DNA from 3 places in the Streptomyces sp. NPDC005799 genome. Region 2 is predicted to be linked to each of the others. Evidence: riboswitches for the same ligand, from Rfam matches in the RefSeq annotation. Region 2 holds a riboswitch; each other region holds the start of a gene.
The links. A riboswitch is a leader RNA that binds a small molecule or an ion and turns the genes downstream of it on or off. The one in region 2 is predicted to bind cyclic di-AMP.

Region 1 (9,614 bases), on a different contig from region 2:
TGCCGCTTGATCGGACCTGTTCGAACGTGTGAGGGCTTGATGCTGGAGATCTCCGACAACGGCCGTACCTGGCTCCTGACCGGTCCGGCCAGCGGGTACGCCGTCCATCTGACCGAGGACGACGAGCTGCTGCACCTGCACTGGGGCCCGCGGATCGCGCTCGCGGACGCCGAGGCGCTCGCCGTTCGCCCGCTGCCGGTCTACCGGCCCTTCGAGTCGCCGCTGGACGGCCGCGAGGAGTACCCGGTCGAAGGCGGCCCCCGGTTCGCGCGGCCCGCCCTGTCCGTGCGCACCGAGGAGCGGCGCGGCACCGAGTGGCGTTTCGAGACGCACGAGGCGGAGGGCGACCATCTGCGGCTGCGCTTCCGCGACGGCGGGCTCGTCATCACGCTGCACTACCGCATGCGGCACGACGTCGTGGAACGCTGGGTGAGCCTCGACAACGAGGGACCGGCGCCCCTGGAGCTGCTGCGCGCCGACGCCGCCACCTGGACGCTGCCCGACCGCGAGGACTGGCGGCTGTCCCAGCTGCACGGCCGCTGGGCCGCCGAGTCCCTGCTGACCGCCGCGCCGCTCACCCATGGCGAGAAGGTCATCGGCAGCCGCCGCGGCCACACCGGGCACCAGCACCTGCCCTGGGTCGCCCTCGACACCGACGCCACCGAGGAGCGCGGCGAGGTCTACGGCTGCGCGCTCGGCTGGTCCGGTTCCTGGCGGATCGCGGTGGCGCAGCTCCCGGACGCGCGGGTGCAGATCACCGGCGGCGCCGGGTACGACGACTCCGGGCTGCTGCTCCTGGGCGCGGGGGAGTCGTACACCACCCCCGTCTTCGCCGGACTGTGGAGCGACGGCGGCTTCGGCGGCGCGAGCCGCGCCTGGCACGCCTACCAGCGCGCGTACGTCATCCCGGACGCGGACCGGGACCGGCCGGTGCTGTTCAACTCCTGGGAGGCCACGGAGTTCGACATCTCCGAGGAGCAGCAGGGGGCGCTCGCCCGCCGGGCCGCCGCCATCGGCGTCGAGCTGTTCGTCGTCGACGACGGCTGGTTCGGCAAGCGCACCAGCGACCGTGCCGGGCTCGGCGACTGGACGCCCAACCCCGACCGCTTCCCCAAGGGCCTGGCGCCGCTCGCCGACTACGTGCACGCCCTCGGCATGCAGTTCGGCATCTGGGTCGAGCCCGAGATGGTCAACCCGGACAGCGACCTCTACCGCGCCCACCCCGACTGGGTGCAGTTCCAGCCGGGCCGCAGGCGCACGGAGTTCCGCAACCAGCTCGTACTGAACCTGGCCCGCGAGGACGTCCAGGAGTACCTCTGGCAGCAGCTCGACACGCTCCTGTCCAGCGCCCCTGTCGACTACGTCAAGTGGGACTTCAACCGCTGCTTCACCGACGCCGGCTGGCCCGGCGACCCCTACCCGCAGCGCCTGTGGGTCGACCACGTCCGCGCGCTGTACGCGCTGCTGGACCGGCTGCGGGCGGCCCACCCGGACGTCGTCTTCGAGTCCTGCTCGGGCGGTGGCGGCCGGATCGACCTCGGCATCATGAGCCGTACCGACCAGGTGTGGACCTCCGACAACACCGACCCGCTCGACCGGCTCGCCATCCAGCACGGCTTCAGCCAGATCCACCCCGCGCGCGTGATGGCCGCCTGGGTCACCGACAGCCCCAACACCCAGCTCAACGACCGGGCCAGCTCCCTGCGCTTCCGGTTCGTCAGCGCCATGGCGGGTGTGCTGGGAGTCGGCGGAGACCTCACCCAGTGGACCGAGGAGGAGCTCGCCGAAGCCGGTGACTGGGTGAGCCTCTACAAGGAGATCCGGCCCCTGGTGCAGCACGGCGACCTCCACCGCCTGCGGCCCCCGACGGGCGGGCTCAGCGCCGTGCAGTACGTGCGCGGGGACGAGTCGGTCGTCCTGGCCTGGCTCCAGGCACAGAGTTACGGCGAGCCCGTACCGGCACTGCGGCTGAGCGGACTCGACCCGACAGCCTCCTACGAATGCCCTGAAACGGGCGAAATTCACCGTGGGGCCGTACTGCTGCATCACGGGCTGGACACCGGGCTGCGCGGCGACCTCGATGCGAAAGTCATCCGGCTCCGTCGTATCTGAGCCTTCTGTCCGAATTGGTGTCTTCATTCCAACTCGCTCTGGAATGGGGAATGCTGGAGCACCGTCACGTGAGGAGCGTCATATCCGTGACGGTGCGTGGCCCGTCATGTTCACGTAATTCATAAGGGTTTCAAGGGGCTTTGGACAAAGGGATGGAACTGTAATTCACGGAGGGTGACCGTGAATTCCCGCAGTCGATCAACAGAAACGCATGCACAGGGAACCGCGGCTTGTCCCTTTGCGTCCTGGTCGCTTACGTTCGCCACCCATCCGGACGGACGCCCAATCCTGCCGCCGCCCGGAGCCCGCACAACTCACCCGTGAACGGCAGGAGCGGGGGACCCACAGGTACGACGCCTGTTCCGGTCTCCGGAACGGCTAGGGGTAAAGCCGCGCCGAAAAGCGCGGCCGGGCATCTCCAGCCCGCACCCGACAGCTCACCTCGCAGGCGACGGAGAGGAATTCGCCATGCCCGCGAAGGGTAAGCACCGCCGCCCGAAGCCCAAGCGCTTCACTCGCTCCATCGCCGTCGCCGGAACCGGCGGCGCCGCTCTCGCCCTCCCCCTCATAGGGGCCACCGGAGCCCACGCGGCCACCGCTCAGTCGGCTTCCCAGTCGGTTTCCGAAAAGTCCGTCCAGTCGCTTCCGGCCGCCGAGAAGAAGGCGACCGAGAAGAAGGCGAACGCCAACAACACGGGTGTGCGCACGTATTCGGTCCGGGCCGGTGACTACCTCGCGAAGATCGCCGACGAGCAGCGCGTCCGGGGCGGCTGGCACAAGCTGTACGCGGACAACCGCCAGGCCGTCGGCGACGACCCGTCGCTGATCCACCCGGGCCTCAAGCTCACCCTGGGCGGCAAGGCGACGACCGGCGCCACCAAGTCCTCCACTCCCGCTGCTTCTTCCCCCTCCTCGTCGAGCGCTTCCTCCTCGTCAAAGGCGTCGAAGTCGACGAAGGCCATCCAGACCGCCGAGTCGACCAGCACCGGCTTCACCCTCCCGGTGTCCGGCGGCACCATCGGCACCGGCTACCACGTCGCCGGCAGCATGTGGTCCAGCGGCTACCACACCGGCGTCGACTTCGTCGTCCCGACCGGAACCCCGGTCAAGGCCGTGGGCGCGGGCACCGTCGTCACCGCCGGATGGGGCGGCGCGTACGGCAACCAGGTCGTCATCAAGCTCGCCGACGGCCACTACGCGCAGTACGGGCACCTCTCCCAGATCTCCGTCTCGGTCGGCCAGAGCGTGAGCGCGGGCCAGCAGCTGGGTCTCTCCGGTGCGACCGGCAACGTGACCGGCCCGCACCTGCACTTCGAGATCCGCACCACGCCGGACTACGGCTCCGACGTGGACCCGGTCGCCTACCTCCGTTCCAAGGGCGTCGCCGTCGGCTGACCCCCCGCCGACCGCGCGCCCGACATGCTGCCGAAGGCCGGACCCCGATCCCCGGGTCCGGCCTTCGGTGTTGCAGAGATTTCGCCGTCCGGCGATCGACTCCTCAACGTCGGTGATCCGAGAGTTATTCCTGCCTTGGCCAACCCTTTGGACGTGGCTTATCTCACCGACCGTCAACCCTTTCTTACGGTCGCGTAGGTCACATTCGAAGGTGAATCATGGCCGCCGTGGCAGACGATTCGAAAAGTGACAGCAGAGACAGCAGGGCAGTGATCGGGTCGTACGTCGCGGTGGGGGACAGCTTCACCGAGGGCGTCGGCGATCCCGGCCCCGACGGAGCCATGGTCGGCTGGGCGGACCGGTTCGCCGTGCTCCTCGCGGACCGGCGGCCCGAGGGCGACTTCGCCTACGCCAACCTCGCCGTGCGCGGCAAACTGCTCGACCAGATCGTGGCGGACCAGGTCCCACAGGCCGAGGAACTCGCCCCGGACCTGGTCTCCTTCTGCGCCGGCGGCAACGACATCATCCGGCCCGGCACCGACCCGGACGAGGTCGCCGAGCGCTTCGAGCGCGCGGTCGCCCGGCTCACCGGCGCCGCCGGCACCGTCATGGTGACGACCGGCTTCGACACCCGTGGCGTGCCCGTGCTCAAGCATCTGCGCGGCAAGATCGCCACCTACAACGGACATGTCCGGGCCATCGCCGACCGGTACGGCTGTCCCGTGCTCGACCTGTGGTCCCTCAAGACCGTGCAGGACCGCAGGGCCTGGGACGACGACCGGCTGCACCTCTCGCCCGAGGGTCACACGCGCGTGGCGCTGCGCGCGGGTCAGGTCCTCGGCCTGGACGTCCCGGCCGACCCGGACCAGCCCTGGCCGCCGCTGCCGCCGCGCGGCACCCTCGAGGTGCGGCGGGACGACGTGCACTGGGCGCGCGAGTACCTGGTGCCGTGGATCGGGCGCCGGCTGCGCGGGGAGTCCTCGGGCGACCATGTGACGGCCAAGGGCGCGCTGTCGCCGGACGACATCAAGATGCGGATCGCCCCGGTGGCCTGAGAGCGACGCGTGCGGGAGCTCACCGCTCCGGCGCGGTCAACGCCTCCCGCTCCAGGCCCAGTTCACGGGCCAGCGCCTCGTCCACCCATTCCTGGGCGCGGGCCCGTGACACCGCGCCCGGGTAGGACGTCAGCTGTACGGCGAGCCCGTCCAGCAGCGCCGTCAGCCGCAGGGCCGTGCCCAACGGGTCGGGGCAGCGGAACTCGCCCGCGGCCACGCCCTCGGCGATGACCTCGGCCAGCGCCGCCTTCCACCGCCGGTCGAGGTCACGGGTGACCTCCTGCAGCACGGGTTCGCGCAGGGCGGCCGCCCAGCCCTCGATCCACAGCCGCCAGCCCTTGGCCTGCCCGGTCGGCGCGTACCAGCGCACGGCCGAGCGCAGCCGCCGCAGCGCCGTGGTGCGCCGGCCGAGCAGCTTGCGCAGATGCGCCAGGTCGTCCTCGGCCGCGTGGGTGAACGCGGCGGCCACCAGCTTCTCCTTGGTCGAGAAGTGATACAGCACCAGCGCGTTGCTCACGCCGAGCGCCGAGGCCACGTCGGCGATCCTGACCGCCGCCACGCCCCGCGCCTCGATCTGCTCGATGGCCGCCCGCAGCAACTCCTCACGCCGCTCCGCCACGCTCAACCGCACTCTCGCCACGCGGTCACCCTATTCCGTCGCCGCTGATGGCGCGGGGTCGGGCCGCTGTCCGACCAGTTCAACCGGGTACAGCTCGGTCCGCGCGACCGCCGCGTCGCGCTCGTCGGCCAGGGCGGCGCGCCGCTCGTCCGCCATGAAGGCGTCGAAACCGGCCGGCGAGTCGAACTCGATCAGCTGGATCTCGTCCGGACGCCCCTCGGCGCCGTCGGCGCGGGCCCGCTGCAGCACCCGCCCGCCGTGCTCGCCCAGCAGCGCCAGCACCTTGTCCTCGTAACCGCCCAGGGCCTCGCCGGCACCTGGCCGGGCCCACAGCAGACAACACAGTCGAACCGTCACGCCGCCCGACCCTATCCGGCCCCCAGCACGCCGTGCGCGTCCAGAGCGTGCGCCCCACCGGGGTGCACCAGCAGGGGAGTGACCTCCAGTTCGGCCAGTTCCGGATGCGCCGCCGCCGCCCGCGCCACGGCCAGATGCACGGCGCGCCGCCCCCGTCCGGCGAGGGCGCCCTTCGTCAGCCAGTAGCCCCACTTCTCCGGGTTGTCGGAGGCGCCCACGACGCCCACGGAAGCCGGGTCGAACAGGGCGTCCGGCAGGGCGCTCACGCCCCGTCCGTCACCGGCCGGTCGGCTGTGTCACCGATACCACCCGAACCGCTCCGCGATCACCGGCAGCCGGTCGGCGACGATCGCGTGGGCCGCCGCGCGCGGGGTCGTCCCGTCCGCCTCCGCGCGGGCCAGCATCTGCTCCACCAGGGCTCGCATCGAGCGCCGGGTGTGGGCGAACGCCTCGTCCGCGTCGGCGCCGATGTCCCCGAACAGGGTCCACCACCACCAGGCGTTCGTCCCGGAGTTGACGACCACGTCCGGCAGCACGGTCACCCCGCGCGCGGCGAGCAGTTCCTCCGCCTCGGGCAGCACCGGCATGTTGGCCGCCTCGACGATCCAGCGGGCGGTGATCCGCTCCTGCTCGGCGGCGCCGATCGCGTACGACACGGCCGCGGGCACCAGCACCTCCGCGTCGGCGGACAGCCAGGCGTCGCCGGGCAGTTCACGGTCCTCGGGGCGCAGGGCGGCGCGGTCGACGGTGCCGTAGGCGTCCCGCGCGGCCAGCAGCGTCTCCACGTCCAGGCCCGCCGGGTTGACCATCGTGCCCTTGATGTCGGCGACGGCGACGACGGTCAGCCCCGCGCGCGTGAGGAAGCGCGCCGTCGCCCCGCCCATGGTGCCCAGGCCCTGCACCGCGACCCGAGTGCCCGCGTACGGCACACCGGCCCGGTCCAGGGCCGTCAGCGCCGACTCGGCGACCCCGCAGCCGCCGGCCAGTTCGTCCAGCCCGATGCCGTCCACGTCGACCGCGAACGCGTCCGCGAGCCGTCGCCGGGCCGTCGCCTCGTCGTCCAGCAGCGGGTACACGGCCTGGATGGAGGAGACCAGCCCCGCCTCGGCCGCCGCCCGGTCCACCAGGTCCTGGGTGAGACCGAGGTCCTCACCGGTGGTCCAGAAGCTCTCGATGTACGGCCTCATGGCGCGCAGATAGCGCACCAGCAGCCCGTACGCCCCCGGATCCTGGGGATCGCAGTCGATACCGCCCTTGGCTCCGCCCAGCGGGATGTAGCGGCCCTCCGGGTTGTAGTGCAGCGCCTCCTTCATGGTCATCCCGCGCGCGAGCCCGGCGACCTCCTCAAGGGTGCAGCCCGCGCGCATGCGCAGCCCGCCGCTGGCGACGCCGCGCACCAGCCGGTCGACGACGAGGAACCCCTGGCGGCCGGTGAGGTGGTCGGTCCAGGTGAGCGACATCAGGGGGGCGGTCATGCGGTCTCCTCGACGGGGGTGATCAGGGATGGGGCGGACGGGGACAGGGAGGGGCGGCGTGCACGCCACCGGGACGCTCGGCCGCGCTGCCGCCCCCCTCCCGCGGCAGCGCGGTCACCGCTCGTCACAGGTTGCGCGAGATGACGAGCCGCATGATGTCGGACGTGCCCTCCTCGATCTCCTCCAGCCTGGCGTCGCGTATCCACTGCTCGACGGGGAACTCGCGCGAGTAGCCCCAGCCGCCCAGCGTCTGCACGGCCGCCCAGGTGCAGTAGGCGGCGGTCTCGGAAGGCCGTCAGCTTCGCCGTCGCCGCCTCGGCGGTCGCTCCCGGACCGGCGTCCAGCCGGCGCGCGGCCCGCCAGGTCATCAGCCAGGCCCGCTCCACGCGCGTGCGCATGTCCGCGAGCCGGAAGGCGACCGCCTGGTGCTCGATGATCGGCCTGCCGAACTGTCGCCGCTCACGCGCGTAGTCGCGCGCGTACTCGTACGCGGCCCGTGCCACGCCCGTAGCGGCCGCCCCCAGCACCGTGCCGAAGGAGACACCGTTGGTTTCCCCGCGCAGCAGGAACGCGGACACGTCCCGGGAGCGCAGCGACGGGTCGGTCTTGGCGAACACCACATACAGCTCGGCCTCGCCCGCGTTGGAGATCCACGCCTTGTGGCCGTCGATCCGGTAACCGTCCTCGGTGCGGCGGGCCGTGGTGATGATCGAGGCGGCGTCGGAGCCCGCGCCCGGCGCGGTGGTCGCCAGGGCGGTCATCGGCGTGTCGGGGCCGGTGAGCGGGGTCGGCCAGGCGCGCCTCTGCTCCTCGGCGCCCAGTTCCAGGACCGGGTCGGCGAAGAGGCCGTTCGAGCAGAGCAGATTGCCGATGCCCAGGTCGCCGACGCACAGCTCCTCCTGGACCAGGACCTGCGTGACCACGTCGGTGAAGCCGCCCCCGCCGTACTCCTCGGGAAGCATGAAGCCGGTGATCCCCACCTTGGCGGCCTTGCGCCACAGGTCCCACGGCGTCTCGACGTCCGCCTCGTCGACGGCACGCGCGCGAGGGTGTATCTCCTCGCGGGCGAACGCGCGGGTGAGGTCCACGATGTCGTACTGCTCCGGACTGAGCGGGACGAGCTCAGTAAGCAGGTCGGACACGGTGCCTCCAGCGGGCCGCCGGGAAAACTACTGAATCGCGGGTCAGTATCGGGAGCGGTCGGGTCCCGTGTCAACGGGGCCGCCGTCCAGTCCGGGACCGGCGGGGAAGGGTTCGTTTCTTTGGGTTTTCTTTGGAAAGCGTCCGGCAGGAACGGGACGATCCCCGTGTTGTCCGAGGGGGCGACCATAATGGAATGCCTCACCGACTCCACCTGGAGGTACCGTGTCCGGTTTCCGTTCCCTGAGCTCCGGGCTCCGCGCGCTGCAGCCCGCGGCCTTCGGCGCGGACCCGAGCGGTGAGCGCATGGCGCGCATCCGCAGATCGCCCCACTTCAAGGACGGCGTCTTCCAGAATCCCGGAGGCACCACCCGGACCCGGCCCTCCGGCTCGACGATGGACTTCGCGAAGGTCTTCTTCGACAAGGAGCAGCGGCCCCGGCGCGCCCCCAAGGGAAACATCCCGGTGCACGCCACCACGCTCTCGGACATCGCCAGGCCGCCCGCCACCGGGCTGCGGCTGACCTGGATGGGGCACTCCAGCGTGCTCGCGGAGATCGACGGACACCGGGTCCTGTTCGACCCCGTCTGGGGCGAGCGATGCTCCCCGTTCTCCTTCGTCGGCCCAAAGCGACTGCACCCCGTGCCGCTGCCCCTCGCCGCGCTCGGCCCGGTCGACGTCGTCGTCATCTCGCACGACCACTACGACCACCTGGACATGCCCAGCATCAAGACACTGGCCGGCACGGACACCCTGTTCGCCGTTCCGCTGGGTGTCGGCGAGCACCTCGAGCTGTGGGGTGTCTCCGCCGACCGGATCCGCGAGCTGGACTGGCACGAGGAGACGAGGATCGGCGGCCTCACCCTCACCGCCACCCCGGCCCGCCACTTCTGCGGACGCGGCATGCGCAACACCCAGCACACCCTCTGGGCCTCCTGGTCGGTCGCCGGGGACGAGCACCGCGTCTACCACAGCGGCGACACCGGGTACTTCGAGGGCTTCAAGGACATCGGTGCCGCGCACGGTCCGTTCGACGCCACGATGATCCAGATCGGCGCGTACTCCGACTTCTGGCCGGACATCCACATGACGCCCGAGGAGGGCATGCGCGCCCACCTCGACCTCCAGGGCGGAGCGCCGCACGGCGTGATGATGCCGATCCACTGGGCCACCTTCAACCTGGCCACCCACCCCTGGGCCGAGCCCGGCGAGGGCACGGTCGCCGCCGCCCACGCCACCGGCTCCCGTATCGCGCTGCCCCGTCCGGGAGAGCCGTTCGAGCCCACCGCCGAGACCGTCCCCGGCGACCCCTGGTGGCGCGCGGTGGCCCAGGAGCCGGCGGGCGGCCGGCCGACGGCGGAGGCCGTCGCCGGGGCCGCGATCAAGACGGCGGCGGACTCGGCGGCGAAGGAACAGGCCGACGCGAGGGGCGCCGAGGGGAGCGGGGACCCGGAGACGGTG
Region 2 (9,614 bases):
CCCGCAGCCGACCTCCGCAGCACAGACCACCTCCCGGGCACCGGGCGGTGGCGGGAACGGCATGGCGCTGCTGGTCATCGCGTCCTGCCAGCTGATGGTGGTCCTCGACATCACCATCGTGAACATTGCGCTGCCGCACATCCAGAGCGCGTTGGACTTCTCCACGACCAGCCTGTCCTGGGTGGTCAACGCCTACACGCTGACCTTCGGCGGCCTGCTGCTGCTCGGCGGCCGCACCGGCGACATCCTCGGCAGACGGCGCATGTTCATCGTCGGGGTGCTGCTGTTCGCCGTCGCCTCCCTGCTGGGCGGGCTCGCCCAGAACTCCGGCGAACTGCTCGCCGCCCGCGCTCTGCAGGGCGTCGGCGGCGCGATCGCCTCACCGACCGCGCTCTCCCTGGTCAGCACCACCTTCCCGGAGGGCCCCGAACGCAACCGGGCCTTCGGTGTCTTCGCCGCCGTCTCCGCCGGCGGCGGCGCCATCGGACTGCTGGCCGGCGGCATGATCGTCGAGTGGCTGAACTGGCGCTGGGTGCTCTTCGTCAACGTCCCCATCGGCGTCCTCATCGCCCTCGCCGCGCCCCGCTGGATCAAGGAGTCCGAACGCCACCCCGGTCACTTCGACATCCTCGGCGCGCTGACCTCGACCCTGGGCATGGTGCTGCTGGTGTACGGCTTCATCCGGGCCGCGCAGGAGGGCTGGCGGGACGCGCTGACGCTGGCCTCGTTCGCCGGGGCCGTCGTCGTCCTGGCCGCGTTCATCCTGATCGAAAGGGGTTCCGTCCAGCCGATCACACCCCTGCACATGTTCGCCGACCGTAACAGAGCGGGCACGTACGGCATGATGCTCAGCCTCGCCGCCGCGATCTTCGGCATGTTCTTCTTCCTGACCCTCTTCGTGCAGGACGTGCTGAACTTCAGTCCACTGCGGGCCGGACTCGCCTTCCTGCCGGTCAGCGCCGTCATCGCGGTCGGCGCGGGGCTCGCCTCGCGGTTCCTGCCCCGGTTCGGCCCCAAACCGTTCCTCGTGGTGGGCGCCCTCCTCGCGGCGGGCGGTCTGGCCTGGCTGACCCTGACCGACGTGCACTCCACCTACGCCGGCAGCATCCTCGGCCCGATCCTCGTCTTCAGCCTGGGCATGGGCATGGAGTTCGTGTCGCTGACGCTGATGGCGCTGTCCAACGTCTCCGTCCAGGAGACCGGCGCCGCCTCCGGACTCCTCAACGCCACCCAGCAGGTGGGCGGTTCGCTCGGACTGTCCATCCTGGTCACCATGTTCGGCACGGCCAGCACCAACGAGGCCCACCAGCAGATCCCGCTCTTCCTCGCCCAGGCGACCCCGGCCGAGCGGCTGCGCTTCCGGCGCACCGGACAGCTCCCGAGCCCCTGGTCCGACCAGGTTCTCACGCACGGGATCTCCGCCGCGTTCGTCGTCGCGGCGATCTTCGCCGTGGTCGCGGCCCTGATCGCGGTCGTCGTCATCCAGGTCCGCCCCTCCGACCTGGAGCGCCTCCAGGGCGGCATGGGACCCGGCTCCGTCTGAGACCCCACCCGCGACAGGATTTTCCCGCCCCCATGTCACAGACACGGGGGGCTGTCTCGTCCACAGGGCAGAGACGATTCCGGGAACGGGAAGGTGATCGTTGTGCGGGTGTTCGTGGCAGGCGGGACGGGGGTCCTGGGACGGCGGCTGATTCCGCAGCTCGTCGCCAGGGGCCACCAGGTGACGGCTACGACGACCAGCGCGGCCAAACTGCGGCTGCTGGCGGACCTCGGCGCGGACGGGGTCGTGATGGACGGCCTGGACGCGGCCTCCGTCGGCGAGGCGGTGGCCACGGCACGGCCGGACGCGATCGTGCACCAGATGACCGGGCTCGGCACCGGCCAAGCCGACATGAAGCACTTCGACCGGTTCTTCGCCACCACCAACCGGCTGCGCACCGAGGGCACGGACCATCTGCTGGCCGCCGCCGAGGCGACCGGCGTGTCCACCTTCGTCGCCCAGAGCTTCGGCAGTTTCAACGGCATCCGCGAGGGCGGCTGGATCAAGACCGAGGACGATCCGCTCGACCCGATGACGGGCACGGTGCTGCGCCCGATGATCGAGGCGGTCAACCACCTCGAGGACGTGGTCGTGCGGGCCGGCGGCGCGGTCCTGCGCTACGGCGCGTTCTACGGGCCGGACGCCATCGACGACCAGGTCGAGCTGGTCCGCAGGCGGAAGTTCCCGCTCGTGGGACGCGGCACCGGACACAGCTCGTGGATCCACCTCGACGACGCGGCGTACGCCACCGTCCTGGCCGTCGAACAGCACGCGAAGGGCGTGTACTGCATCGTCGACGACGAACCGGCCCCGGCCGCGGAATGGCTGCCCCACCTCGCGGCCGTCGCGGGCGCCAGGCCGCCGATGCGGGTGCCGAAGTGGCTGGCGCGCCTGTTGGCGGGGGACCTGCCGGTGATCATGATGCTGGAGGGCCGCGGCTTCTCCAACGCCAAGGCCAAACGTGAACTGGGCTGGGAGCCGCGCCACCCGTCGTGGCGCCAGGGATTCAAGGAGGAGCTGGCGTGAGCCGCACGGAGGACTTCGAGGAGCTGCGGCCGCTGCTGTTCGCGATCGCCTACCGCATCCTCGGCAGCGTCAGCGAGGCGGAGGACGCCGTGCAGGAGACCTGGCTGCGCTGGGAGCGCACCTCGACCCTGCCGAGATCGACCAAGGCGTATCTCTCGGCCGTGGTCACCCGGATCTCCGTCGACGTCCTGCGCTCGGCCCGGGTCCGGCGCGAGGAGTACGTCGGCCCCTGGTTCCCCGAGCCGCTGCTCACCGACCCCTACGAGGACCCCGAGCGCTCGGCGGAGCTGTCCGACTCACTGTCGATGGCGGCGCTGCTGCTGCTCGAACGGCTCTCCCCGCTGGAGCGCGCCGTGTTCGTGCTGCGCGAGGTGTTCGGCTTCGGTTTCCCGGAGATCGCCTCGGCCGTCGACCGGTCCGAGGCGGCGTGCCGGCAGCTCGCGGTGCGGGCGCGACGGCACATGGACGCGGGCCGGCCGCGCTTCGAGGCCGACCGCAAGGAGCGCGAGGAACTCGCCGAGCGGTTCTTCGGCGCCTTCCGGGAGGGCGACGTCGACGGACTGCGGGACCTGCTCGCCGCCGACGTCCAGCTGGTCGGTGACGGCGGCGGCAAGGCGCCCGCGCTGGCCAACGCCGTCCGCGGCCCGGAGAACGTGGCCCGCTTGATCGCCTCGTTCGTCTCGATGTGCGTCGCCACAGGGGTCGTGGCCGAGCCACACCTGGTGAACGGCCAGCCGGGCGCGCTCTTCCGCGACCGGGACGGCAGGGTCGTGAGCACCTTGGCGCTGGACATCCTCGGCGGACGGATCCAGACGATCCGTGGGGTCGTCAACCCGGACAAGCTCGGACACCTGGGCCCCGTGGCGGACACGTGGGCGCTCAAGGACGAGGCGATGCGGACACGCCGCCGCCAGCCCGACCCCACGGGCTGAGCGCCCCGCTCAGGACACCGACGTGCCGCCCCACTCCTCCGGGGCCACGTCCGCCAGCGTCTGGGAGAACGTCCAGTGGTGGCCGGCCGGGTCCTCGGCCGAGTACTGGCGCTCGCCGTACTCGAAGTCGGTCGGCTCCATGAGGATCCGGGCGCCGTGCGCACGGGCCCGCTCGCAGTGCGCCCGGGCGTCCTCCACCCGGACCGTCACCGAGTGCGTGACCTCGCCGGGACGCGGTGGACGGCGGTCGTGCCGGACGTCCCCGATGATCACCGCCCCGTCGCCGAAGGCGAGTTGGGAGCGGTGGTCCTCGCCGATGCGTACCCGCTCGGTGAACCCGAAGGCCTCGCCGAGCCAGGCGACGGCGGCCCGCACGTCGGGGTAGATCAGGACGGGGATGACCGTCGCGGAGGGGATGGAGCGGTTCGGCCTCATGACTGGCTCCAGGCGTTCGTGTCCCGTGGCGCGGAGGGCGTGGGCACCAAGCCCAGGCGCTGGGCCCGCAGCACCGTACTGATGCGGTCGCGTGTGCCCAGTTTGCGGTAGATCTTCTCGACGTGCTTGTGCACCGTGCGATCCGATATGCCGAGCCGCCGGCCGATCGCGGCCGCGGTCAGCGCGTCCGCCAGCAGCACCAGGACCGCCGTCTCACGGGGCGTCAGCCCGCAGTCCGGGGCCGCTGAGGGGTCGGTCGAACGCCGGTGGCGTTCCAGGAGTTGCCGCTGCTGTTCCACGGCGGCCAGCAGGGGCTGGAGCTGGGCCGCCAGCCGGAGATGGTCGTCGGTGAAGTCCGTACCGGAGCGGTAGACCATGCACCCGGTGACCGGGGTCGTCGTTCCGGGCAGCGGGATCGCCAGGACGTGGTCGGCGGCCATGAGGTCGCCGATCAGCTCCGCGGTGGGGCTCGACGACCAGGCCCGCCCCGCCGCCCGGCGCGCGGTCAGCGGGGTGCGGTCCGGGCCGGAGGAGTACAGGGACGCGAAGGGGTAGCCCTCCCGCAGCAGGCCCACGGCCTCGTCCCCGAGCACCGCGAACTCGGCGGCGACGGCGGACGGCATGCCGACCGTGCCCCCGGACTCGTTCCAGTCGTCCAGCTTGTAGATCAGACTCTCACCGCCGCACAGGCCGGGCAGGGCGTCCGCGAGCATCGGCCACAGCCGCTCGGGCTCCCGTTCGTGCAGTGCCGCGACCGCCACCGACAGCATGCGTTCCTGCGCCCCGACCAACACCTGTGCCACGTTCCCACTCCGCTCGTGCGCCGCGTACGCAGTTGTACCCATACCGGCGACGTCCAGCCTGCCTCAGACTGCAACGGAGCAACAAGGACGTTCACGGATGTACTCCAGCACAACGGCGCACCAGCGGCCGCGGCGGGGAGACCCGGCGGTTCGGTGGGGGACAGCCGGTGCTCTCCGAGGCCCGGAGCCCGTGCGGGCCGCCGGAGCGGGGGACCGGCGGCCCGCACGGGCCCGAGGAGTTCAGGCTCCTCCCGCGCCTCCCGGCGGATTCGCCGCCCGCATCGCGTCCGAGATGGACTTGACGCCGCCGTGCGCGGTCAGCCCCCCGTCCACCGGGATCTCGGCCCCGGTGATGAAGGACGATTCGTCGGAGAGCAGGAACACCACCAGCGGCGCGATGTCGTCCACCGTGCCACTGCGGCCCAGCGGTGTCTCCCCGATGGTCGCCGCACGGAACGCCGGGGTGGCGGCGGCGGTCATCGGCGTCTCGATGTACCCGGGATGCACGGTGTTGACGCGGATGCCCTTCGGCCCCAGCTCGGTCGCCGCGATCTTCGACAGCCCCCGCAACGCCCACTTGCTGGCGGTGTACGCCACCGGGTAGTAGCCGGTGAGCGCGGCGGACGAACCGACGTTGACGATCGAGGAGCCCGGTGGCATCAGCGGCGCGAGGTGCTGGATCCCGAGCAGCGGTCCGGTGGTGTTGACGGCCTGGACCTGCGCGAAGTCCTCCGGCCGCACCTCACCGAGCCGTTCGCGCCGGATGACACCCGCGTTGTTCACCAGGCCGTGGATCTCGCCGTACGACTCCTTCAACTCCGCGGCCAGCGCGGCCCAGTCGCTCTCCCTGCTGACGTCCAGCCGCCGCACGTCACCCTGCGGCCGCACGTCCGTGGCCACCACCCGGGCACCGGCCCGGGTCAGCGCCTCCACCTCGGCTTCGCCCTGGCCGCCCGCGGCCCCGGTGACGACGACGGTCTTCCCGGCCAGCCGCCCCTCGTACTGATCACTCATGCCGCCATCCTTCACCAGCGAGGCAGCTTCAGCTCGTACTCCGGCTGCACACGCCCGCATGTAACCGGTGTCGTCGCGGTTGCGCGTCGGGGATGGCGGCCGCGACATGGGTCATCCCGGGAATGGTCGGGGTCGAGTCCTCCAAGTACTTCAGCACACCGACCAGTTGAGGGCGACATGGACCGAGGTCTCCACGGTCCGGGCCGTGTTGGGGTCCAGCCGCAGCGGCTGCCCGGGGAAGGCCGAATTCACCGACCCTGTCCATCTCGTGCGCGACACGGTGACCGCCGAACGCCGAAGAGGCCGCCCACGGTTCGTGGACGGCCTCTTCGGTGGAGCGTGTGCTGCTACGCGGGGCGCACCGCTATGCGGATCGCGGCCTCGCCGGCGTAGTGGACCGACTCCTCGCGGATCACCGCGCCCGGTCCGGGGGCGTGGATCATCAGACCGTTGCCGGTGTAGAGGCCGACATGGCTGAAGTTGTCGTTGAAGAAGATCAGGTCACCGGGACGGCTCTCGGCGAGCGGGACCACCGTGCCGGTGCTCGCCTGCTCGTGCGTGGACCGCGGCAGCGCGACCCCGGCGGCACGCCAGGCGGCCTGGGCTAGCCCGGCGTTGTCGTACGACTCCGGTCCGACCGCGCCCCACAGACACGGCCTGCCGATCTGCGCCCGGGCGAAGGACACGGCCCGGTCCGCCTTGGTGCCGACCGGCGGCTCGGCGGGCGCCTCGGGCACCCCGGTGTCGAGGACCGACGGCTCCTGGAGCCGACGCCACTGGTCCGACACGGGCAGGCTCGAGTCGACCGCGGCGGGCAGGCTCCACGCACCGGTGTCCATGACGGACGGCTGCTGCGGGACCGCCTCGACGGTGGGCTGCTGGAAGCTCCACTGCGTGCCGGTGTCCAGGGCGGTCAGCTGCTGCTGCGCCCCCGTGTCGGTGATGGACGGACCCACGTCGGGGACGGCCGGCTGCTGCAGGCTCCACGGTTCGCTGGCCGGCACGCCCGTGTCGAGCACGGACGGCTGCTGCAGCCGCCAGGCCTCCTCCGTCGCACGGCTCGCCTGATCCGACCAGGGCGCCGGAGCCGCCTGCGGCGCAGGAGTCGCGAGCGCCGACTGCGGTGCGGCCATGGTCATCGAGGGCATGGCGGCCTGCGGTGCCATGGTCATCGAGGGCATGACGCCCGTCTGGGATGTCGTGGCCGCCGGGGACATGAGGGTCGCCTGTGGCCCCGTGGCCGTCGGCGACATGACGGTCGACTGCGGTGTCATGGCCGGCGAGGGCATCACGGCCGTCTGCTCCGGCATGGGCGTCGGCGACATGACCGCCGCCTGGGGTAGGGACGTCTGCCGGGCCGTGTACCGGTACAGCAGCTCACTCGCCGCGGCGATCTTGCGCTGGCTCTGCTCCTTGGACGTGCGCAGCGACGCCTGCCGCGGCTCGCCGCCCGTCGCGCCCGCCGCCATGGCGGACTCCTGCCGCTGCGCCGGTACGGCGGGCAGCGCGGCCGTGCCGCCACCCGCGGTCAGCTCGGCGACCGGACGGAGCGGTCCGCCCGCCGGCAGCTCGGCCACGGGCCGGCCGGGTGCCTCCAGCTCGAAGCCGGTCCGTGCCTCCGGGGAGCGCGCGGGCAGCGACGGGGCCGGGCGGGGGGAGGAGGTGCGCTGGGCGGGCATGCGGTCGGCCGGCAGGATCGCCGGGATCGTCGGCCCCAGCGAAGCGCGCGCCGCGTCGAACCACTGCCGGGTCACGTTGTCCAGATCGGGGTCCGAGCGCCTGCCGCCGCCCGCCGGTGCGCCGCGTCCTCGCGAGCCGGTCACCGTCGGCCGGGTGAAGTTCCACTGGCCGGTGTCGGACTCGGCCCGGTCGTAGAGGCTGCTCACCCGGTCCCGGACGGCCTCCCGACTGGGGGCGTCCTCCCCGGCGAGGGGCACGGCGTCGGCGCTCTGCGAGAGCATGGCCACCGAGGTGAGGGCCGCCGCGGCGAGGGTGGAGCTGCGCATCCCGGGGAGGCCGGAGCCGCCCGTGCGCGATGGTCGATCCGGCGCCATGGGAGCCGTACTCCTTCCGTACTCCGCCTACCGAGTTAGCTGTCGGGTTCGGGCGGTCGTATCCGGAAGGCATGCCCTACGACCCTTGCCCGTGCGGGCGGTTGGGCCGATTCACCCCATGATTCGGTTGGGTCCCCGGCTCCGGTTCGACACCGGACTCGGCGGAGGCCACGCGTCCCGACGGGGTTCGCCGGAGGAACTCGAGTGGCCTGGACCCACGCTAGCCAACTTGTGCGGCTGGTGTGAAGGTTGAAGGGCAGAATGTCCGATACGCTTTTGTGACCTTCGTCGTGACGAGCCGTCAGATGCCGGTTCCGTGCACACAGCGGATCGGGAGCGTGACCGACCGTCGCGACGGCGGGCGCCTCAGGACCGCGGACCGTCTTCCCGGACCGCCCGCTCGGCGTCGCGCTTCTTGATCCGCGCCGTCTCCTTGCGGACCTCCGCCTGCGTGGCCCGCTCCTTCACCAGCCACTCCGGCTGCTCCTGCTTCAGCGCCTCGATCTGCTCGGTGGTCAGCGGCTCGGTCACCCCGCCGCGCGCCAGCCCCGCGATGGAGACACCCAGCTTCGCCGCGACCACCGGACGGGGATGCGGCCCCTTGGCCCGCAGCTCGCGCAGCCACTCGGGCGGCTCGGCCTGGAGCTGGTCGAGCTGGGCGCGCGAGACGACACCCTCACGGAACTCGGCGGGGGTGGCCTCGAGGTACACACCCAGCTTCTTCGCCGCGGTCGCGGGCTTCATCGTCTGGGCGGTCTGGTGCGACTTCATGGGGTCCAGGGTATCGACCGGGTACGGGGCCCTCGACCACGGCCGGTAACCTGGCCAGGTGACAGGCTCGGAGACATCCCCCACGTTCCGGCTCGCGTACGTCCCGGGGACGACGCCCGCCAAGTGGGTGCGGATCTGGAACGAGCGGCTGCCCGGGATCCCCTTGCACCTCATCGCCGTACCGGCCGCCGAGGCGCCCGAGGTGCTGCGCGCGGGCCAGGCGGACGCGGGCCTGGTACGGCTGCCGGTCGACCGTGGGTTCTTCAGCGCGATCCCGCTCTACACCGAGACGACGGTGGTCGTGGTCCCCAAGGACCATGTGATCACGGCGGCCGACGAGGTGACGCTCGCCGATCTGGCCGACGAGGTGCTCTTCCACCCCCTCGACGACGTCTTCGACTGGGACGCTCCTCCCGGTGAACCCGCCTTCGAGCGTCCCGCCACCACCGAGGACGCCGTGGAGCTGGTCGCGGCGGGCGTCGGCCTGCTCGTCGTCCCCCAGTCCCTCGCCCGTCTGCACCACCGTAGGGACCTCACCTACCGCCCGGTCGTCGACGCCCCCCAGTCCGGTGTCGCCCTGTCCTGGCCCGAGGAAGCGACCAGCGACCTGGTCGAGGACTTCATCGGGATCGTGCGCGGCCGCACGGTCAACAGCTCCCGCGGCCGCAAACAGCAGCCGGAGGAGAAACAGTCGAGCCGGGAGGAGAAGCCCAGGCGGGAGGAGCAGCCGAGGCGGGAGGAGCAGCAGAAGTCCTCCGGCCGCCGCAAACCGGCCCCCGCCAAGCAGCCGGGCCGCGCTCCCCGCGCGGGCGGCTCCAAGCCCGGCAGGCGGGGCAGGCCCGGCCGCCGCTCGTAGGAACGGCTCACTTGGGCGGCAACCCCGCGGCGAAGGCGTACCCCTCGTCGATCCATGCGCCCAGGACCCGGTCGTCCGTCAGCGCGGACGGGTCGACGACGATCCAGCCGCGCATCGGCCGCCCCGTCATGTCGAGCAGCCGCGCTCCCGGTCGGGTCAGCGCCGCGTCCGTGGCCTCCG
Region 3 (9,614 bases), on a different contig from region 2:
AGATGCAGGCCGCGCGCGAGGCGATGGTCAACGCCGCCAAGTACGGTGGCGAGGGCGGCGCGGTACAGGTCTACGCCGAGGTGGAGGGGAAGACGGTCTTCGTGTCGGTCAGGGACCGCGGTCCAGGCTTCGACCTCGACTCGATACCCGCCGACCGCATGGGGGTCAGAGAATCGATCATCGGCCGCATGGAGCGCCACGGCGGCACGGCGCGGCTGCGCGCGGTGCCGGACGGCGGCACGGAGGTCGAGCTGGAGATGGAGAGGGCGGAGAAGACGTCATGAGCGACCCGACCGGGGCGAACGAGCCCGTGGAGGCGACCGGCGGGAGCGCCGGCGAGCGGCACGTGCGCGTGGTCCTCGTGGACGACCACCGTATGTTCCGTACCGGTGTGCAGGCCGAGATCGGCCGGACCGACGAGACCGGCGTCGAGGTCGTCGGCGAGGCCGCGGACGTCGACCAGGCGGTCACCGTCATCACCGCGACCCGGCCCGAGGTGGTCCTCCTCGACGTCCATCTGCCGGGCGGCGGCGGCGTGGAAGTGCTGCGCCGCTGCGCCGCGTTGATGGCCGACGCCGAGCAGCCGGTGCGTTTCCTCGCGCTCTCCGTGTCGGACGCGGCGGAGGACGTGATCGGGGTGATCCGCGGTGGCGCCCGCGGCTACGTCACCAAGACGATCACCGGCACCGATCTGGTGAACTCCATCTTCCGCGTCCAGGAGGGCGACGCCGTCTTCTCGCCGCGTCTGGCCGGCTTCGTCCTGGACGCCTTCGCCTCCACCGACGCCCCGCCGGTCGACGAGGACCTGGACCGCCTCACCCAGCGCGAGCGCGAGGTGCTGCGCCTGATCGCCCGCGGGTACGCCTACAAGGAGATCGCCAAGCAGCTGTTCATCTCGGTGAAGACGGTCGAGTCCCATGTCTCGGCGGTCCTCAGGAAGTTGCAGCTGTCCAACCGGCACGAGCTGACCCGGTGGGCGACGGCGCGCCGGCTGGTGTGAGCCTCGCGCCACGCGCGCTCACACCACGCGCGTGGCGCCCGCGAACGGCATCTCGTCGACCGGGGCGATCTTCACCGGCTCCGAGGGGTTCGGGGCGTGGATCATCCGGCCGTTGCCGATGTAGATGCCGACGTGGCTGATGCCGGAGTAGAAGAAGACCAGGTCGCCCGGGAGGAGTTCGGAGCGCGAGACGCGGGTGCCCGCGTCGATCTGGGCGTAGGTGGTGCGGGGGAGGGAGAGGCCCGCGGAGCGGTAGGCGGCCTGGACCAGGCCCGAGCAGTCGAAGGCGCCCGGGCCGGTAGCGCCCCACACATAGGGGCTGCCGAGTTTGGAGTAGGCGTACGAGACGGCCGCCGCGGCCCGGGAGCCGGGCGCCTGGGCGGTCGCGGAACCGGGAGCCTCCAGACCGACCCGCGCGTCCGAACCGGACCGTGACGCACGCGTGCCCCCGTCCGCCCCGATCCGGGCGCGTTCCTCGGCCGGCAGCGTGTCCAGCAGTCGCCGTGCCGCGGTCAGCTTCCCGGTGATCGTCTTCTTCTGGCGCCGCAGCTCGGCCTGGCGCGCCTTGAGCGCGGTCAGCTCCACGCGCGCGGCTCCGCGCAACCGCTCGATGTCCAGCAGCTGTCTGCGGACGTCCGCCACGGCCGCCGCCTGCCGGGTGCCCGCCCGGTCGACGAACTCGGCCCCGTCGAGGTACCGGTCGGGGTCGTCGGACAGCGCGAGCTGCACCGCCGGGTCGATGCCGCCGGCCCGGTACTGTGCCGCGGCCATCGAACCCAGCGCGTCCCGGGCCGAGTTCAGCTTGTCCGTCTTGCGCGCCGCCTGGTCCCGCAGGGCCGACAGCCGCTTCTCGGCCGCGTCCGCCTTCTCCTTCGCCCCGTCGTACTTCTCGGTGGCGGTCTCCGCCTCCTGGTACAGCTTGTCCACCTTCGCCTTGACCTGCGCCGGCGTCAGCTTCGGCTCGGCGTGTCCGGTCCCGTCGAAGGCCGTGGCGGTGGCCGCGCCCGCGAGCGCGATGGTGAAGGCGGTGCGGGCCGTGTTGCCGCCGAGCGAACGCCGACTGGGCTTGCGGTGCGCTGCCACGTGGACTGCACGTCCTTTCGTACGACCGCCCCGTACCGAGGCGGCTTACGCGTCCGGCGACGGCCCGCACAGGGGGAACGGCCCGCCGCCGGACCTTCTCGGCGGTGGTGGCCGGCTGCCGCCCCTGGCCCGGGCGGCGGTGGGGAGCCGGTCACCTGGGGGAGGACGCTAAACCTGACGGTGTCGGCGGGGTAACGCCTTGTGCGGAACTGCCGCGAGCGGACCGGCGGGTGACCGTATACGACCGTGAAGGCGATCCGGGACCGTCGACTTCGCGCAGGACGCTGACCGAAGTGACGGTTTCGGGACACGTACGGGCGGCAAGGTGCTATGGGCCGCATATATGCGGGATCGGGTCAGGGAAGGCGGGCCGGTGTCGGACGCCCCATGCGCCCCTGTTTAAGCTCCGGCCTCATGGACGTACTCATCCACCTCTTCGTCGGCCTGCACATCGTCGGCATCGCCGCGCTCCTCGGCGGTTTCCTCACCCAGCTGAAGGCGATGGGCCGAGGTGAGGCCCGCTTCGTCCCGGGGATGCTGCACGGCGCGCTGACGATGCTGGTCACCGGCGCGATCCTGGTCGGGCTCAACCAGGCCGACGACCATCACGTCAACAACATCAAGATCGGCGTCAAGCTGGCGCTGCTGGTCGTCATCCTCGGCCTGGTCTATGTGAAGCGGGACGAGGAGAAGGTGGACAAGAGCCTGTTCGGGCTGGTCGGCGCGCTCACCACGGCGAACATCTTCATCGCGGTGCTGTGGACCTGAAGCCTGCGAGGGCGGCGGCGAGGGCCTGAGCGGCGACCGCCAGCCACGCCGCCACCGCGATCCACAGCAACACCTGCCCCGGCCCCTTGAGCCACGGCACGTGCAGGGCGGCGGCGACCGACAGGACGGCCGTCGCCGTCATCCCCATCGGGAACACGGTCGCCCAGCGGCGCACGTCGTAGGCGGGCCGCGGCCGCATCACCTCCGCGACGAGCAGTACGGCGTACCAGGCCGCGTCCAGCGCGAGCAGTGCGAAGGTGACGGTGCGCAGGACACCGCGGTCGTCGCCGCTCCACAGATACAGGGGCGGGCTGTCCGCGGCCACGAGGCTCGCGCCGGCCAGCGCCGAGATGGAGAGCGCGCCACCCGCGACCCACTGGTCGCCGGCGCCCTCCACGACCTGCCGCAGCTCGAACCGGACGAAGGCGAGACCGTAGAGGACGAGCCCGAGCCAGAACAGCACGAGCGCGGTGTGCGCGAGCCACGCCGTCGACTCCGCGGCCGCGAGCACGGCGCCGAGCACGGCGAGCCCCTGGGTGGCCACGCAGCACAGGAACACCGCGCCGGGCATGCGCCTGCGCCAGTGCCGTACGACGTCCACGAGCAGCACCGGCCACAGTACGGCCGCCAGCGCGAGCAGAGCCTCCGCGAGGGTCTGCCATCCCAGGACCGCGAAGCGGGTGCCGAGCACGGTGGTCGCCGCGACGGCGGCGAGCGACCCGGGCGTCCCGGCCTCCGCCAGCCATCTCTCCCGGTCCCACAGCAGCCGCGCGGCGAAGTCCGCCGCCAGGCCCAGCCACCCCACGCAGGTCAGCACGAGGGCGATCCGCGACACCGTCTCGTGTCCCGTCAGCTGAAGCCCGACCGACAGGATCCCGGTCGCCATGACGGCGGCCCCGGCCGCGGGCGGCCGCTGCGCCCACCACACGAGGAGAGCGGAGCGGTCGGGCACGGGGCTGCTGCTGCCGGGCATGCGGCCGATGGTAGGGAGCCCGGCCCGGAGTCCGAGAAGGCACGCGCGCGGGCGGAGGGAAATACGCGCGGGCGCGCGGAGCAGGGGAGGGGCGCGGACCGATGCCTACGCGCCGAGGTGCGGTTGTGCACCACGGCACACGAACGACACCCCACGCCTATCGCAACAGTTTGCGCGCCCCGCACCCCACGGCCGTGCGCCGGCGCGTGAAGGGGCCTCGCACGCCTGCCGGTCGCTGGGCCGGCGGGCGCTCGGAGACCTTCGCGCGCCGCGCATCCCACCGCCGGGCGGCGCCCGAAGTGGCCCTGCACGCCTGTCACGCGCTGGGTCGGCGGGCGCTCGGAGACCTTCGCGCGCCGCGCATCCCACCGCCCGGTGGCGTGCGAAGCGATGCCGCACGCTGCAGCACGTCTGGGGGCTGCGCCAAGGTGTTTTGCGCGGCCCGCACCCCACGGCCGTGCGTCGGCGCGCGAAGCGGCCTCGCACGCCTGCCGGGCGCTCGGTCGGCGGGCGCTCAGGACTGTCACGCGCCCGCATTCCACCGCCGGTGGCGTGCCAAGTGCGTCGTGCGCCCGGCGGCCTCATTCGGGGCGCACGAGACCGTCCGCGCGCCCCGGCTCACCGCCTCACGCCGGGCGTACCACGCTGTGGATGATTGACTCGCCGGCGTAGTAGATGGACTCCTCGCGGACGTACGCGCCCGGCTTGGGGGCGTGGATCATCATGCCGTTGCCGATGTAGACGCCGACGTGGCTGATGTCGTCGTAGAAGAAGATCAGGTCGCCGGGCTGGGCGTCGGCGAGGGAGACGGTGGTGCCCGCGTTCACCTGGTCGTAGGTGGTGCGCGGGAGGTCCACGCCCGCGGCTTTCCAGGCGGCCTGGGTGAGGCCGGAGCAGTCGTAGGAGCCGGGACCGGTGGCGCCCCAGACGTACGGCTTGCCTATCTGCGCGCGGGCGAACGCGAGCGCCTTCGCGGCCTTGGCGGCGTAGGAGGAGTCCGTGGTGTCCGTCGTGCCGGTGTCCGAGGGGGAGGTGCCGTCCTGGGACGCGGTCTCCTCCTGGGCCTTGCGCGCCGCCGCCTGCTGCTGTGCCAGCTCCGCGGCCTTGCGCGCGGCCTCCTGCTGCTGCTTCTCCTCGATCGCCGCGAGCCGCGCCTTCTCCTCGGCCGTCAGCTTCGACAGCAGCTCGCGCGCGTCGGAGAGCTTCTTCTGCACCGTGGCCTTGGCGGTCTGCAGATCGTTCTGCGACGTGCTGAGCGTCTCAAGGCTCCGGGAGGCCTCCTCGCGCTTCCGCATCGTCGCGGACTGCTCGGTGAAGTAGTCGTCGACCTCGCTCTTCTGGCGGGCGGTCAGCCGGCCCATCAGCTGCGTCTGGTCGAAGTAGTCCTGCGGGGAGTCGGCGAGCAGGAAGGTCGCCGTGTCGGGCGCGGCGGCACCCGTCCGGTACTGGGCGGCGGCGAAGGAACCGAGCCGGTCGCGCTCCTCGTTGAGCTTCTGGGCGCGCTTGGCGACGTCGTTGAGCAGGGAGTCGACCCGTCTGCGCTGCTTGGTCGTCTTCTCCGTGGCCGCGTTGTACTTCTCGGTGGCCGACTCCGCCTGGCGGTACAGGTCGTCGACCTTCTTCTCGACTTCCTCGAGGCTCGGGCCGCCGTCGGCCGAGGGGGCGGCGTTGGCCGACTGGGAGAGCAGGGCCACGGAGGTGAGAGCGGCCGTGGCGAGAGCGGGGGTGCGTATGCCTGCTACGCGCGTAACGGCGGGACGCGTCTTGCGGTGCGACGCCAAGACCGGCGACTCCTTCCATCGTCCGCCTACCGGGTTAGCTGTCGGGTTCGGGCGGGTGGTTCGGAAGGGTTGCCCTACGGCCGGGGCCCCGGAAGGGGGTCGGCCGATTCACCCCAAGGTCCTCGTGGGTCCCCGGCTCCGGCTGCGCGGCGGCGCCCCGGACTCGGCGGAGGCCGCACGGCCCGGCGAGGTTCGCCGGTGGGGGTCGTACGGCCCGTCCGAACGGTAGCCAACTCGTGTGGCCCGTGTGAAGGTTGATGTTCGATTTGTCCGATACATTTCCGTGACCTTCGACCGGCCCCGCCCGCCCGGCCACGTGCGGTGATGGCGCGCCACGGAGCGTGTGCGGGGTATCGGATCGGGCGATGTTCTCAGGGCGGCGGCGGGCTGTCAGTGGGGCGCCCTAGACTCGGAGAGCGATGAGCAGCCTCTTTGACGACAGCTTCCTGGCGGACCTCCAGGCCCCTCGCGGGCACGCGGAGGAACCCCCGCCGCCGCCCGAGGACGATCAGGCACCGGAGCCCGTTCCGGACGACCTGTTCGGCGGGAAGTTCGACGTGCCGCCGGACCGGGACGCCTACTACCGCGACGGCGCCCCCCGTCCGGCGATCGACCCGGCGGCACTGCTGGACGGGCTGAACGAGAACCAGCGCGCGGCCGTCGTGCACCATGGCGCCCCCCTGCTCATCGTGGCCGGCGCCGGCTCCGGCAAGACCCGTGTCCTCACCCACCGCATCGCCTACCTCCTGGCCGAGCGGAACGTGCACCCGGGCCAGGTCCTGGCGATCACCTTCACCAACAAGGCCGCCGGTGAGATGAAGGAGCGGGTCGAGCAGCTCGTCGGCCCGCGCGCGAACGCGATGTGGGTGATGACCTTCCACAGCGCGTGCGTGCGCATCCTGCGCAGGGAGAGCAAGAAGCTCGGCTTCACCTCCTCCTTCTCGATCTACGACGCCGCCGACTCCAAGCGCCTGATGGCCCTGGTCTGCCGCGACCTGGACCTCGACCCCAAGCGCTACCCGCCGAAGTCCTTCAGCGCCAAGATCTCCAACCTGAAGAACGAGCTGATCGACGAGGAGGACTTCGCCGCCCAGGCAACCGACGGCTTCGAGAAGACCCTCGCCCAGGCCTACGCCCTCTACCAGTCACGGCTGCGCGAGGCGAACGCCCTCGACTTCGACGACCTGATCATGACGACGGTCAACCTGCTCCGCGCCTTCCCGGACGTCGCCGAGCACTACCGCCGCCGTTTCCGGCACGTCCTGGTCGACGAGTACCAGGACACCAACCACGCCCAGTACGCGCTCGTGCGCGAGCTGGTGGGGACCAGCGAGCACCCCGTCGACGTCCCGCCGAACGAGTACGACGTCCCGCCCGCCGAGTTGTGCGTGGTGGGTGACGCGGATCAGTCGATCTACGCCTTCCGCGGGGCGACGATCCGCAACATCCTCCAGTTCGAGGAGGACTACCCGGACGCGACGACGATCCTGTTGGAGCAGAACTACCGCTCCACCCAGACGATCCTGTCCGCGGCCAACGCGGTCATCGAGCGCAATGAGTCCCGCCGCCCCAAGAACCTGTGGACCAACGCCGGCGCGGGCGCGCGCATCACGGGCTATGTCGCCGACACCGAGCACGACGAGGCCCAGTTCGTCGCCGACGAGATAGACCGTCTCACCGACGCGGGCGACGCGAGGGCCGGGGACGTCGCCGTCTTCTACCGGACGAACGCCCAGTCCCGTGTCTTCGAAGAGGTCTTCATCCGCGTCGGCCTGCCCTACAAGGTCGTCGGCGGCGTCCGCTTCTACGAGCGCAAGGAGGTCCGGGACGTCCTGGCCTATCTGCGCGTGCTGGCCAACCCCGAGGACTCGGTGCCGCTGCGCCGCATCCTGAACGTCCCCAAGCGCGGCATCGGCGAGCGCGCCGAGGCGATGATCGACGCCCTCTCGCAGCGCGAGAAGATCAGCTTCCCGCAGGCGCTGCGCCGCGTCGACGAGGCGTACGGCATGGCCGCGCGCTCCGCCAACGCGGTCAAGAAGTTCAACACGCTGATGGAGGACCTCCGTACGGTCGTCGAGTCCGGTGCGGGCCCGGCGACCGTCCTGGAGGCGGTGCTCGAACGCACCGGCTACCTCGCCGAGTTGCAGGCCTCCACCGACCCGCAGGACGAGACCCGTATCGAGAACCTCCAGGAACTCGCGGCCGTGGCCCTGGAGTTCGAGCAGGAGTCCGGTGAGGGCGAGGAGTCCCCGGGGCTCGCCGACTTCCTGGAGCGGGTCGCGCTGGTCGCCGACTCCGACCAGATCCCCGACGAGGAGGAGGACGGCTCCGGGGTCATCACCCTGATGACCCTGCACACCGCCAAGGGCCTGGAGTTCCCGGTGGTCTTCCTCACCGGCATGGAGGACGGCGTCTTCCCGCACATGCGTGCGCTCGGCCAGACCAAGGAGCTGGAGGAGGAGCGGCGGCTCGCCTATGTCGGCATCACGCGCGCGCGTGAACGGCTGTATCTGACCCGCTCCGCGCTGCGCAGCGCCTGGGGGCAGCCGTCGTACAACCCGCCCTCCCGCTTCCTGGAGGAGATTCCGGCGCAGCACGTCGACTGGAAGCGGACGGGCGCCACGTCTCCCGTCTCCTCGGGACCGGCGTCCGGCGTCGCGGCCTCCCTGTCGTCCTCCCGCTCGCGCTCGTCGGCGTCGGGGGTGCCCGGGTTCGCCACCAGCCGGACCTCCGAGAAGCCGGTGGTGTCGCTGGCGGTCGGCGACCGGGTCACCCACGACCAGTTCGGGCTCGGCACGGTCGTGGCCGTGAAGGGCACGGGCGGCAACGCGGAGGCGACGATCGACTTCGGCGACGCCAAGCCGAAGCGGCTGCTGCTGCGGTACGCGCCGGTCGAGAAGCTGTGACGGACTGAGCCTCCGCCCCTTGAGTTCACCCCAAGGGCGGGGGCTCACCGCAGAGTTGGGCTGTCTACGTCGGGTTCAGTCCGTGGCTGCGCAGCCACGGCAGGGGGTCTATCGGCGCTCCGCCGCCCGGGCGCACCTCGAAGTGCAGGTGCGGGCCGGTCGAGTTGCCCGAGTTCCCGGAGTACGCGATCGGCTGGCCGGCCTTCACCGTCGTACCGGAGGCGACGCGGTAGCTGGAGAGGTGGCAGTACCACGTCTCCGTGCCGTCCTTCGCGGTCACGATCAACATGTTGCCGTAGGCGCTGTTCCACTGCGTGCGCACGGTGCCGTCGGTCGCGGCCATCACCGTGGTGCCGTAGGAGACGGGGAAGTCGATGCCGGTGTGCACCGACATCCAGTTGACGCCGGCCTGGCCGAAGTAGGCGCTGAGCCCCTTCTGGGTGACCGGCAGGACGTACTTGGGGCGCAGCCGCTCCTTGCGGGCCGCCTCCGCGGCCGCCTTCTTCTTCTCGGCCTCCTGCTGCGCCTTGAGGTCGATGCGCTCCTGCGTCCGGCTGGCCCGGTCGGCGAAGTCGTCGGCGCCCGCGGACAGAGTCCGCAGCTGCGCGTCCAGCTTGTTGTTGGCGACGGCCGGCTTCACGGCCTGCGCGTCGGAGGCGGTGGCCGAGGTGTCGTCGCTGGAGAAGGTGCCGACCGACGCGGCGGCGATCCCCGCGACCCCCATCACACACGCCGAGGGCACGGCGATGGTCAGCAGCGCGGAGCGCCTGGCGGGCGTACGGCGGCGGGAGCGCGCCGCGTTGCGGGCGGCGGCGCGTGAGGCCGGTGCGGGGGTGACCTCTTCCTGGTCGTCGAGCAGGGGCGTCACCGCGGGCAGCTCACCCGTGGCGGTCAACTCGCCCTCGTCCTCGGCGGGTTCCTCGTAGGAGCCGTCCTCGACCTGTTCGAAGAGGGCGGTCGCCTGCTGGTCGAACGGTTCGCCTTGATCGACCGGGGCGTCGGAGTTCCACTGCGTCGCGTCGTACGCGCCCGTGTCGAAGGTCCGCGTGCCCCATTCCCAGTGCTGGGTCTGGTCGGCCGCGCCACCGGACTGGTCGGGCTGG

Region 1: it holds a riboswitch for cyclic di-AMP, as region 2 does, so the genes downstream of both, ABZ453_RS24970 (LysM peptidoglycan-binding domain-containing M23 family metallopeptidase) here and ABZ453_RS03785 (NlpC/P60 family protein) in region 2, are expected to answer to the same signal.
Region 3: it holds a riboswitch for cyclic di-AMP, as region 2 does, so the genes downstream of both, ABZ453_RS18770 (NlpC/P60 family protein) here and ABZ453_RS03785 (NlpC/P60 family protein) in region 2, are expected to answer to the same signal.

What each region holds. Positions count from the first base shown of each region.
Region 1 is NZ_JBEXXQ010000026.1:29,691-39,304, forward strand. Features, by position in the region: gene ABZ453_RS24965 (alpha-galactosidase) at 40-2,112, shown strand; cyclic di-AMP (ydaO/yuaA leader) riboswitch at 2,418-2,576, shown strand; gene ABZ453_RS24970 (LysM peptidoglycan-binding domain-containing M23 family metallopeptidase) at 2,581-3,507, shown strand; gene ABZ453_RS24975 (SGNH/GDSL hydrolase family protein) at 3,777-4,562, shown strand; gene ABZ453_RS24980 (TetR family transcriptional regulator C-terminal domain-containing protein) at 4,582-5,202, opposite strand; gene ABZ453_RS24985 (DUF1330 domain-containing protein) at 5,212-5,538, opposite strand; gene ABZ453_RS24990 (hypothetical protein) at 5,550-5,804, opposite strand; gene ABZ453_RS24995 (Glu/Leu/Phe/Val dehydrogenase dimerization domain-containing protein) at 5,835-7,013, opposite strand; gene ABZ453_RS25000 (acyl-CoA dehydrogenase family protein) at 7,138-7,269, opposite strand; partial or broken gene ABZ453_RS25005 (acyl-CoA dehydrogenase family protein) at 7,361-8,155, opposite strand; gene ABZ453_RS25010 (MBL fold metallo-hydrolase) at 8,379-9,614, shown strand, end outside.
Region 2 is NZ_JBEXXQ010000003.1:22,873-32,486, reverse strand. Features, by position in the region: gene ABZ453_RS03815 (MFS transporter) at 1-1,543, shown strand, start outside; gene ABZ453_RS03810 (NAD(P)-dependent oxidoreductase) at 1,637-2,569, shown strand; gene ABZ453_RS03805 (RNA polymerase sigma-70 factor) at 2,566-3,501, shown strand; gene ABZ453_RS03800 (VOC family protein) at 3,511-3,936, opposite strand; gene ABZ453_RS03795 (LuxR C-terminal-related transcriptional regulator) at 3,933-4,706, opposite strand; gene ABZ453_RS03790 (SDR family oxidoreductase) at 4,980-5,753, opposite strand; gene ABZ453_RS03785 (NlpC/P60 family protein) at 6,101-7,807, opposite strand; cyclic di-AMP (ydaO/yuaA leader) riboswitch at 7,816-7,981, opposite strand; gene ABZ453_RS03780 (DUF5997 family protein) at 8,174-8,578, opposite strand; gene ABZ453_RS03775 (LysR family substrate-binding domain-containing protein) at 8,637-9,434, shown strand; gene ABZ453_RS03770 (TfoX/Sxy family protein) at 9,442-9,614, opposite strand, start outside.
Region 3 is NZ_JBEXXQ010000017.1:105,355-114,968, reverse strand. Features, by position in the region: gene ABZ453_RS18795 (PspC domain-containing protein) at 1-284, shown strand, start outside; gene ABZ453_RS18790 (response regulator transcription factor) at 281-1,000, shown strand; gene ABZ453_RS18785 (NlpC/P60 family protein) at 1,019-2,083, opposite strand; gene ABZ453_RS18780 (hypothetical protein) at 2,498-2,851, shown strand; gene ABZ453_RS18775 (tellurite resistance/C4-dicarboxylate transporter family protein) at 2,829-3,824, opposite strand; gene ABZ453_RS18770 (NlpC/P60 family protein) at 4,451-5,605, opposite strand; cyclic di-AMP (ydaO/yuaA leader) riboswitch at 5,613-5,784, opposite strand; gene pcrA (DNA helicase PcrA) at 6,025-8,511, shown strand; gene ABZ453_RS18760 (M23 family metallopeptidase) at 8,576-9,614, opposite strand, start outside.